3 regions of the Mesorhizobium sp. LMG17149 genome follow, and region 2 is predicted to be linked to each of the others. Evidence: riboswitches for the same ligand, from Rfam matches in the RefSeq annotation. Region 2 holds a riboswitch; each other region holds the start of a gene.
What was found. A riboswitch is a leader RNA that binds a small molecule or an ion and turns the genes downstream of it on or off. The one in region 2 is predicted to bind cobalamin.
Positions count from the first base shown of each region.

Region 1 (3,268 bases), on a different contig from region 2:
ACGAACCAGGGCCCGCGCGGCCGCGACAGCACCTCCGCCAATCGCCGGCATTCCAGCTCGAAATCGTGTTCAGCCAGCATGTGGTTGGTCAGCCACAGCGTCAGGCAGTCGACAAGCACCGGCCGATCCTCCGGCAAGGCGGCAAGCGTACCGGAGAGATCGAGCGGTGCGTCGATGGTCGTCCAGCCTTCGCCGCGCCGCGATCGGTGCAACGCGATGCGTTCATGCATCTCGTCATCATAGGCTTGCGCCGTGGCGATATAGGTCCAGGGCGGCGGCAAGGCGGTCGCCAAAATTTCGGCGTGCGCGCTCTTGCCGGAGCGCGCACCGCCGATGAGGAAGGTCAGTGTCTTGCGATCAGGCAAAGCTGTCGCGCAGGCTGGTCGCGGTGCCGGTGAAGCGGCCACGCACCACACCGACGACGGCGCCGAGCACCAGCCAGAACACCAGATTGGTCACGGTCACCGCCACCACGAACTGGTGATGCAGCCCTTCCGGAATCGCCGTCTCGTAACTGCCGGGCTGCGGCGCACCGACAACATGCGGCGCGACGATCAGCAGGACGGCAAGGATCGCCAGCGGCAGCGACTTGCGGAACGCGATCAGGCCGAGACCGGCGGCGGTCGCCGCCACCGTCGCCCACCACCAGATCTGGCGCTGGGTGAGATCGGCGGCCGGCATGGCCGGCAGTTCCGGCGGCAGGCCGAGGCCAGGCGCCAGCGTGAACACGGCGAAGCCGGCCAGGCCCCAGAACACGCCCTGGCGCCAGCCACCGATGCCGCCGGCGAATTCGGAGACCGCGACCAGGATCAAGGCGAAGCCGATGCCGGTGACAATGTTGGCAAGCACGCTGAAGGCGAAACGCTCGAAACCATCTGCCGGCGCCCAGCCTTCGTCTGCCGGAGCGGCTTCCGCCGCCGGGGCAGCAGAGCTCATGGCATCTCCCGCCGGTGCAGTTGTGCTCATGGCATTGCTATCCGTTGCGGCCGGAGCGGCATGGTCATGGTGATGCCCGCCGCCCGCCTGTTCGTAGACTTCCGCCTTCAGGATCAGCGGCACGGTGGCATAGGCTTGCAGGCAGGCGAGGACGACGCCGGCCACGAGCCCTGCGATCGCCGCGATGAACACGACGTTGCGAAACAGGTTCATGATGTCAGCCCCTCGTCAGTGGCAGGGAAACGCCATCGAATGGCGATAGTCGTGAGCCGCATTGTGGACCGCATCGATATGCGAGAAGCCGACAAAGCCCATCACGAAAACGCCGAGCAGCGCGGCAAGAGCGAGCTGCATGAAGCGCGACTGCGAGGAGACGGAGGTGCCGAGGGAGACGGAAGCGGTAGTCATGTCTTGTCCTTTCGCCCTCCACCCGAGGGCATCGAAGTCAGTTTCCTGTCGCCGGCAGGTCTCCTGGCTCACGGATCAGCGTCCTTCCCCACCTTCCCGAAGAAAAAATCCTCAGTGGTTTATGGAGAGGACTACCGCACACAGTTGCGGGGGCAGCCACGGCATTGGGCGAAATTCGCCCTCACCGCATTCCCTCTTGGCTCCAAAATGGAACCGGCGACAGCGGTGACTATAGGCAGAATCCTCGCTTCCGGCAAACCAAATTCCGCCGGTGACCATTGCGAATGCGCCATGAAGGTCAAAGTGATTTCGGCAGATAGCGCCACGTCACAAAGCCGCAGACCGCCGCCAGCAGACCGAGCGTGACGAACACCGAGCCCAGGCCGAAGAAGGCCAGCGCCACCGAATAGACCAGCGGCGGCGTCAACTCGGAAAAGTCGAGATAGGTGCGGTAGACCGCTGCCATCTGAGATCTTTCATAGGAGCGCACCGAGCGCATGAAGGCGGTCGAGCCGAGGGCGTCGAGCGCAATGGTGAAGAAGGCACCGCAGAGCAGGAAGGCGCCGGTAAGCAGCGGCACGGTTTCGCCGACGAAGCCCGCCGCCAAAAGCGCGGCCGACATGGCGAAATAGGCGAATGTCATGGTCCCGCGGCCACCAAAGCGCTTTCCTGCCTTGCCCCAGAAAATCGCCATGAACAACAGCGCGTTGCCGGCCGAAACCAGCAGGCCGCCGGCCAGCTTGCCCTCACCTGTGATGACCATGAACAACGGCCCATAGACGAAGAACGTCGTCCAGAAGCAGGAGCGGCCGAAGGCGATCAGCCAAGCCAGCCTGAGCCTGGGCTGCGCCACGAAGCGGCCGATATTGGCGAGCGGATTGACGGGGCGCGTCTTGCCCGGACGGATAGACTGGTTGTCGCCGAGGCGGTAGGTCCAGAACAGCGCCAGCAGGGCAAACGCGAACACCGCGACCGCACCATGCGCGGCATAGATGCCGAAGCGCGTGTAGAGGAAGATGCCGAGCGTCGGCCCACCGGTCCAGGCCAGCATCGACCACGCCATGCGCAGCGATTCGGCCTGCATGAAGTCGGTCTTGCGGATGTGGTCCATGATGTAGAGATTGAGCGTGATCGACAGCGCGCTGGCGCCCATCACCCGGCACAGCATGCCGGCCAGTTGCCCGGCAAGCGTGTCGGTGACGAAGAACAGCGAGCCGACGGCCAGCAGGCAGGCGCCTGATGTGTAGACCCAGCGCCGGGCAAAACGGCGGATCAGCATCGGCATGAACAATGTCACCGACAGGCCGAGCATCGCCACGACTGTGTAGAGCATCGACACGATCTGCTCGTTGTGCAGGATCTCGTAGGCCTGGATCGGGATGACGCTCGACACCGTGGCACGGGCGAAGGATTCGACCGCATAGAGCGACGCGAAGGTGCGCGCGTCCGCGGCCTTGAGAGCCGGCAGCCAGATCGGATGGCGCACATGGGTGGACATTGCTTTCCCCGAAGCAGATTCACCGGGTCAAATCTGACGTGGCGATCCCAGCGCCAATAAGAGGAAACCGACGCGCATCCGGCAAAAGCGAAGCCGGCCAAAGGCTTCCCTGCACTGGCCCAATGCCGCGGCTGATCCGGGTTGTCGGCAGAGTTGCCGGTCTTCTTTTGTCCGGGGCAACCGTGATAGTCCTCCAGCGGGGCTGAATCAGAATGCGAGACCATGAGCATCCAAACGCCGACCGCACCCGTTCCGGATCGACCAAAGCGCATCGTCGCCATCGACATCGTGCGCGGCATCGCGCTGATCGCCATGGCGAGCTACCATTTCACCTGGGATCTGGAGTTCTTCGGCTACACCGATCCCGGCCTGACCGCCTTCGGCTGGTGGAAGATCTACGCGCGTTGCATCGCTTCGACTTTCCTG
Region 1 covers NZ_JANIFL010000010.1:216,992-220,259, forward strand. The annotation lists gene cobU (bifunctional adenosylcobinamide kinase/adenosylcobinamide-phosphate guanylyltransferase) at 1-365, opposite strand, end outside; gene NP945_RS23580 (CbtA family protein) at 358-1,149, opposite strand; gene NP945_RS23585 (CbtB domain-containing protein) at 1,165-1,344, opposite strand; cobalamin riboswitch at 1,380-1,577, opposite strand; gene NP945_RS23590 (MFS transporter) at 1,643-2,842, opposite strand; gene NP945_RS23595 (heparan-alpha-glucosaminide N-acetyltransferase) at 3,065-3,268, shown strand, end outside.
Region 1: it holds a riboswitch for cobalamin, as region 2 does, so the genes downstream of both, NP945_RS23585 (CbtB domain-containing protein) here and NP945_RS13630 (aromatic ring-hydroxylating dioxygenase subunit alpha) in region 2, are expected to answer to the same signal.

Region 2 (3,268 bases):
TGGTTCGTAGGCCGGCGACAGGATGCCGAAGGCGTTTTCCTCGACGATGCGGCGGTCCTGGTCGTTGGTCTCGGTCCAGACATGGGTGAGCTCAGCGAGGTCGTAGTCGACGCCTTCGACCGCATCCTTGTGGACGAGCCATTTCGTCGTCACCGCGGTTTCCGTGGCACTGATCGGCAGCACGCGGAAGGTGACGGCGTGGTCGCCGAGGATATGGTTCCAGGTGGTCGGATAGTGGTAGAGCAGCAAGGAGCCGATGCGGTCGGTTGAAACGCTGTCGGACAGGTTCTTCTGGACCGCCCGTTTTCCCGTCATGGTGTAGCTGACGGCATCGCGCAGCAGCGGCGCGCGGGTGGCGCGGTACTGCCCTGCCGGATCGATGCGGAATTTGCTCGGCAAGCCTGATGCCTCGCATCTGGCCCAGTGCGCGACCATTTCAGGGTCGCTGTCGGCGCCTTGGACGCCGGTCACGGTCGGAGCCTCGGGGAAGGTCTTGCACAGTTCGGGGTGATTGGCGACGCAGTGGTAGCACTCGCGGTTGTTTTCCCAGACCAGCTTCCAGTTGCCCTTCTCGATGATCGTGCTCTCAAAGGCGATCTTTGCCTCACGCAAACGGTGCGGCAAAAGATAAGGTTCGATCATCGCCCGCATCGGCGCGAAATCCGCCGGCTCCCTGGCCAGGCAGATGAAGATGTAGCCGCCGACGCTCTCGCAGGCGACCGGCTTCAGGCCGAAATCACTCTTGTCGAAACCGTCGGCCATCTGGCGGGCAAACAGCAGGCGGCCGTCCAGCTCATAGGTCCACTGATGATAGGGGCAGACGAGCTTTGCCGCCGTACCCTTTTCCGCGTTGCACACGCGGCTGCCGCGATGGCGGCAGGAATTGTGGAAGGCGTTGATCTTGCCTTGCTGGTCGCGGACAAGGACGACCGGATAGTCGCCGATCTGCACGGTGATGTAGCTGCCCGGCTTCGGCAGTTCGCAATCATGGCCGATGAACAGCCAGTCGCGATACCAGATCAGCTCCATGTCGAGCTTGAAGTAGTCTGGATCGGTGTAGAAGGGCTGCTCCAGCGAAAAGCCTTGCCGGCGCCCCTTCAGGAGCCTCAGCATGTCGTTGCGGGTATCCATGTCCTGTCCTCAGTTTCTAAGGACTGAACTGGTGGTGATGGAGGAAGGATTGAAACGCAGGCCGGCTAGGTGCCGGACAGCGCTATCCACCTCTTGACCGCCCACCGCGATCAGTCGAGTCTAAAAATCTCGGGCTGGTTTCCGGGCTCTGGAGTTGTCCTTGCGGACCATCGCGACACCTTCCCAGGCAGTTGCCCAGTGGTCTCCCGTTGCGACTTGAACTCCACCACCGTTGCGGGGGCAGCGCCGGATTCTGACCGGCTTCCCAATTCTCCGCCTCGTCGTCACGAAGCGGCACCTGAGATGGGTATGATCTAACCACGATCGCTGGCGCGCCGTCGGCATGAAAACGACATCGTATCCATGCGGCGCGACACGGCATGCGAAACGTCACCGCAGATCGTCGCGGGCCGAAATCCCGCCTCCCGGGCGGCCATTTGCCGGCTGCGATCTTCCCGAATCCGACCCTTGGCGGGGGTCAAAAAAGGTTAACGGTTTCGAAAAGTGACTATTAGCTTGACCTAAAATCGAACCGAACGGTTCGTTTCTGTTGACGGTGCGTGCAGGACGGTGTGAACGCCGGGCCTTTGAAACAGTCAGTGATCCATCGGCTGGTTAAACTTAACATGCTGATATAAAGAAGAAAAATGTATCTCTAGATTCCCCTGGCACAATTTCAAGGTGTGGATTCATGGTCCACACGGAACAACTTCGTGATTGGAAAAGGCGGGGTTGCCCTCCCACATCGGGGCTGTCCGAACGACGCGATTTCATTTCCAAGACACGCCGCTAGACGGACGGAAAAAGACGATACTGGAGTACAAAAATGAAAAAGATCATTCTCACTGCCGCAGCCCTTCTGGCGATTTCCGGCAGCGCCTTCGCTGGTAGCGACCACTACGGTTCGAACGCCGCGGCAGCCACTGCTGTCGACAGCTCGTACACCGCTTCGACCAAGAAGTCGGAACCGGCTGCTCAGGCGCCTGCCCAGGGTGCTGACCACAACCTCTTCGGCAACAACTAACAGCCGATTCCCAGTCGACGGCGGGCTCGCCCGCTGCCCTGGCGAAATTCAGACATTCAGGAGTATTTAAGATGAACAAGATCCTCATTGCTGCCGCCGCCGTTCTGGCCATCACCGGCAGCGCTTTCGCGGGCAGCGACAACTACGGTTCGAACGGCGCCAACCAGCCTGCCGCCGCTGTGGACCAGTCGTACACGGCTTCCACCAAGACCTCGGAACCGGCTGCCGAGACACCCGCTCAGGGCAGCGACCGTAACCTCTTCGGTCGCTAAAACCAATTTCGCAAGCGACGGCAGCTGTGTCTGCCGTCTGGCGAAATCCAGAATTCAGGAGACTAAAATGAACAAGATCCTTATTGCTGCCGCCGCCGTTCTGGCCATCACCGGCAGTGCCTTCGCCGGCAGCGACAACTTTGGCTCCAACGGCGCCAATCAGCCTGCGGTTACCTCGGTTGACAGCGCGCATACGAGCTCGGTCCGCAACAGCGGTGGCCTCGTCGAGAAGCTGCTCAATTCGTCGGGCGACGTAGAGAAGTCCGCCCCTCAGGGCAGCGACCGGAATCTCTTTGGCCGTTAACAGCCGAAGCTGATCTTCAACAAAAGAGTGGCGGGCCTGGCCCGCCGCTCTTTTTGCGTCCAAGACGCGGTCCTGCGTCAGGCCGCCTTCGCTTCAGCCTCATGAAGGGCAAACGACCGCCCATCGGTGTCGAAGATATGCAGGTCCTCGCCATTGGCGCTCAGCCGCAATGTCGAACCGCGCTTGACCTCGACATTGCCGGGCAGCTTGGTCACCAGCGGCAGGTCGGCGCGACCGATGTCGACATAGACCAGCTGCACCTCGCCGAGCTGCTCGACATAGTCGACCGTCCCCTCGAACAGATAGTCCGCGCCGCTGGCGATGATCAGGTCCTCCGGCCGCACGCCAAAACTCACCGCAGCGCCCTTTGCCGAAGCCGGCGTCGCGATCGGCACGGTTGCCTTGCGTCCGCCGACATGGCTGACGACGGTCGGATTGCCTGATTTGTCGATGGTTGCGGGCAGGATATTCATGGCCGGCGAGCCGATGAATTGCGCAACGAACAGATTGCCGGGCTTCTTGTAGAGGTCCATCGGC
Region 2 covers NZ_JANIFL010000005.1:307,861-311,128, forward strand. The annotation lists gene NP945_RS13630 (aromatic ring-hydroxylating dioxygenase subunit alpha) at 1-1,131, opposite strand, end outside; cobalamin riboswitch at 1,246-1,448, opposite strand; gene NP945_RS13635 (DUF680 domain-containing protein) at 1,958-2,155, shown strand; gene NP945_RS13640 (DUF680 domain-containing protein) at 2,227-2,427, shown strand; gene NP945_RS13645 (DUF680 domain-containing protein) at 2,495-2,731, shown strand; gene NP945_RS13650 (ABC transporter ATP-binding protein) at 2,809-3,268, opposite strand, start outside.

Region 3 (3,268 bases), on a different contig from region 2:
CCTGGCCGTTCATCGTCTTTCGCATGCTCGTCTATTTCGGCATCACGCTGGCCTACATTATGGCGACGGGCACCGGCGCCTCGGTCGGCTATGGCGTCGGCCATATCTCCACTGATCCCGACGGGCCCATGTCCTTTGCCCTGTGGGGCGGCGTGGTCGGGTTTGGCCTCGTCTCGATCGCTGTGTATTGGATCCGCGAATACATCCTCTATGTCGTCAAGGCCGGCCACATCGCCGTCATGGTTCATCTGATCGACGGCCGCGACATTCCCGGCGGTCAGGACCAGATCGCCTATGCCAGGGATATCGTGACCCAGCGTTTCGCCGAGGCCAACATCCTTTTCGTCGTCGACCAACTCGTCAAGGGCGCCATCCGCGCCATCACCGGCCTGCTCGGCGGCATCGCCGCCTTCCTGCCGATACCGGGCCTGAGCGGCCTGGTCTCCTTCATCAACACGGTGATCCGCCTGTCGCTGACCTATGTCGACGAGATCATCCTCGGCTACAACATCCGCATCAATTCAGCCTCGCCCTTCGAGACGGCGCGCCAGGGCGTCGTGCTCTATGCCCAGAACGGCAAGGTCATGGTCAAGAACGCCGTCTGGCTGGCGGTCATCATGTGGGGCGTGTCGTTCATCATCTTTCTAATGATGCTGGCGCCTGCCGGCGCGATTCTGTTCCTGATGCCTGGCCAGCTCGCCGGCTGGGCTTTTGTGCTCGCCATCGTCTTCGCCTGGGCATTCAAGGCGGCGTTCATTGAACCCTTCGCCATCGCCTGCCTGATGCAGGTCTATTTCAAGACCATCGCGGGCCAGGTGCCGGATCCGGCCTGGGACGCCCGGCTGGCCGAGGCGTCGTCGAAGTTCAGGGAGCTCAAGGACAAGGCGCTCGCCTCCTTCGGCGGTTCGCGCTGGGCTACGGCCGGCGCCACACCCTGATCGGCCGGGCGGGTGATGTCTGGTGAGGCAGAAACGGTGTTGAGGCGCGCCACGGTGGATTTGAGCTGTGTCTCGCCTTGCCCGGAAAAGGTCTCGCTCATGATCAGCTCCGGCAGCGGCAGCCGCCGTCCCCAGCCATGCGTTTCAAGGTCCGGTTTGGGAGCGAACTCGGAAACACGGCCCACGCAGAGATAGGCGATCGGCGTTACGTGGTCCGGAATGGCCAACAGCCGCTTTAGCGCCTGCGCTTCGATGATGCTCACCCAGCCTACACCGACGCCCTCGGCACGCGCGGCCAGCCAGAAATTCTGCACCGCGCAGACGGTGCTGTAGAGATCCATCTCCGGATTGTGCCAGCGTCCCAGCGGCGAACCCTTCGAGCGCTGCCTATCGCAGGTGATGCAGATGTTGAGCGCGCTTTCGCAGATGCCTTCCAGCTTGAGCTTGCGGTACAGCGCCTGTTTTTCCGCCTCGATCGCCGGCAGTTCTTGTTCGCGCGCGGCCAGGAACAGGTCGCGCACCTCCGCCCGTCGCTCGATGTCACGAATGACAATGAAATTCCATGGCTGCATGAAGCCGACCGATGGCGCGTGATGGGCAGCAAGCAGCAGCCGCGCCAGCACGTCGTCATCGATCGCGGTGGGCAGGAAATGGCTGCGCACGTCGCGCCGCGTGAACATGGCGCGATAGACCGCATCGCGCGCATCCTGGTCAAATCCATCGTCAATGGCAGCGGTCATGTGTTCCGGCATCGCTTGTCCCCTTGCGATTGCAATTGATATCATCCGCCTGACCATGCGGATGACGATGCCTGCCAGGCCGGTCTTCTGGCTTGGGATCAACCCGCGTCCGGTGCCTTCCCGTCATCGACAGTGGCATTTACCGGCGCGGTCCTCCTCACAGCGTTGGGCACGCCACGGAATTCAACCGTGTTCCCGATTCTCCCGCTTGCGGCGGGCACCAGGCAGTACCAAAAACCTTACGCCGAAGTGCTGAGGACGCCAATGCCTGCGGCGACGCGAATGGACGCAGTCGCGATTTTCCCCAGTCATCGGCCGCCCGTGCATGGCCTTTGTCGATCCGGGTCACTAGATTAGGACGATGACCACCCGTCTCTACACCCATCCGATCTTCCTCGAGCATCTCACGCCGCCCGGACATCCCGAGCGGCCCGACCGCTTGCGTGCCATCGAGCGCGTGCTCGATGAGGAAGCCTTTGCCGGGCTCGATCGTATCCAGGCGCCGGAAGGCGACGAGGCCACCATCCTCTACGCGCATCCCGCCGATTTCGTCGCCCGCGTGCGCGCCGCCATTCCCGACGAGGGGATTGCCCGCATCGATGCCGACACCACTGCCAGTCCGAAGAGCTGGCAAGCGGCGATCACCGCGATCGGCGCCGCCAACGCCGCCGTCGATGACGTCTTTTCGGGCCGCGCCGACAACGTCTTCGTCGCCGCCCGGCCGCCCGGCCATCATGCCGAAAAGACCACCGCCATGGGCTTCTGCCTGTTCAACACGGCGGCGATCGCGGCGCGCTATGCGCAGAAGAAACACGGTGTCGAGCGCGTTGCCATCGTCGACTGGGACGTGCATCACGGCAATGGCACGCAGGATATTTTCTGGGACGATCCGTCGGTGCTCTATTGCTCGACACACCAGATGCCGCTTTATCCCGGCACCGGAGCGAAGAACGAAACGGGCGCCGGCAACATCGTCAACGCGCCGCTGGCGCCGCAGACTGGCAGCGAGGTGTTTCGCGATGCCTTCCTGTCGCGCGTCCTGCCCGCGCTCGACAATTTCGCGCCCGACCTGATTATCATTTCGGCGGGGTTCGACGCGCACCACCGCGATCCGCTGGCCGAGATCAATCTGACCGAGGATGATTTCGATTGGGCGACCGGCCAGCTGATGCAGCGCGCGGCACGCCACAGCGGCAACCGGCTCGTCAGCCTGCTCGAGGGCGGCTACGATCTGCAGGGATTGGCATTTTCGGTCGCCGCCCATGTCGGGCGACTGATGAAAGGATGAATGATGGCTGGTGAGACCAACGAAGACGTCAAGGCGATGAGCTTCGAGCAGGCACTCGATGCGCTGGAGAAGATCGTCGATGATCTGGAGCGTGGCGACGTGCCGCTCGACCAGTCGATCAAGATCTATGAACGTGGCGAGGCGCTGAAGGCGCATTGCGACCGGCTGCTGAAGGCCGCCGAGGACAAGGTCGAGAAGATCAGGCTGTCGCGCGACGGCAAGCCGGTCGGAACGGAGCCGCTCGACGCGGATTGAGGCCCGGTCCGAACATAGGCTCGCCTCACCGGTTTTTGGACATGATC
Region 3 covers NZ_JANIFL010000002.1:495,945-499,212, reverse strand. The annotation lists gene NP945_RS05670 (hypothetical protein) at 1-938, shown strand, start outside; partial or broken gene bluB (5,6-dimethylbenzimidazole synthase) at 1,061-1,678, opposite strand; cobalamin riboswitch at 1,738-1,918, opposite strand; gene NP945_RS05660 (histone deacetylase family protein) at 2,040-2,966, shown strand; gene NP945_RS05655 (exodeoxyribonuclease VII small subunit) at 2,970-3,221, shown strand.
Region 3: it holds a riboswitch for cobalamin, as region 2 does, so the genes downstream of both, bluB (5,6-dimethylbenzimidazole synthase) here and NP945_RS13630 (aromatic ring-hydroxylating dioxygenase subunit alpha) in region 2, are expected to answer to the same signal.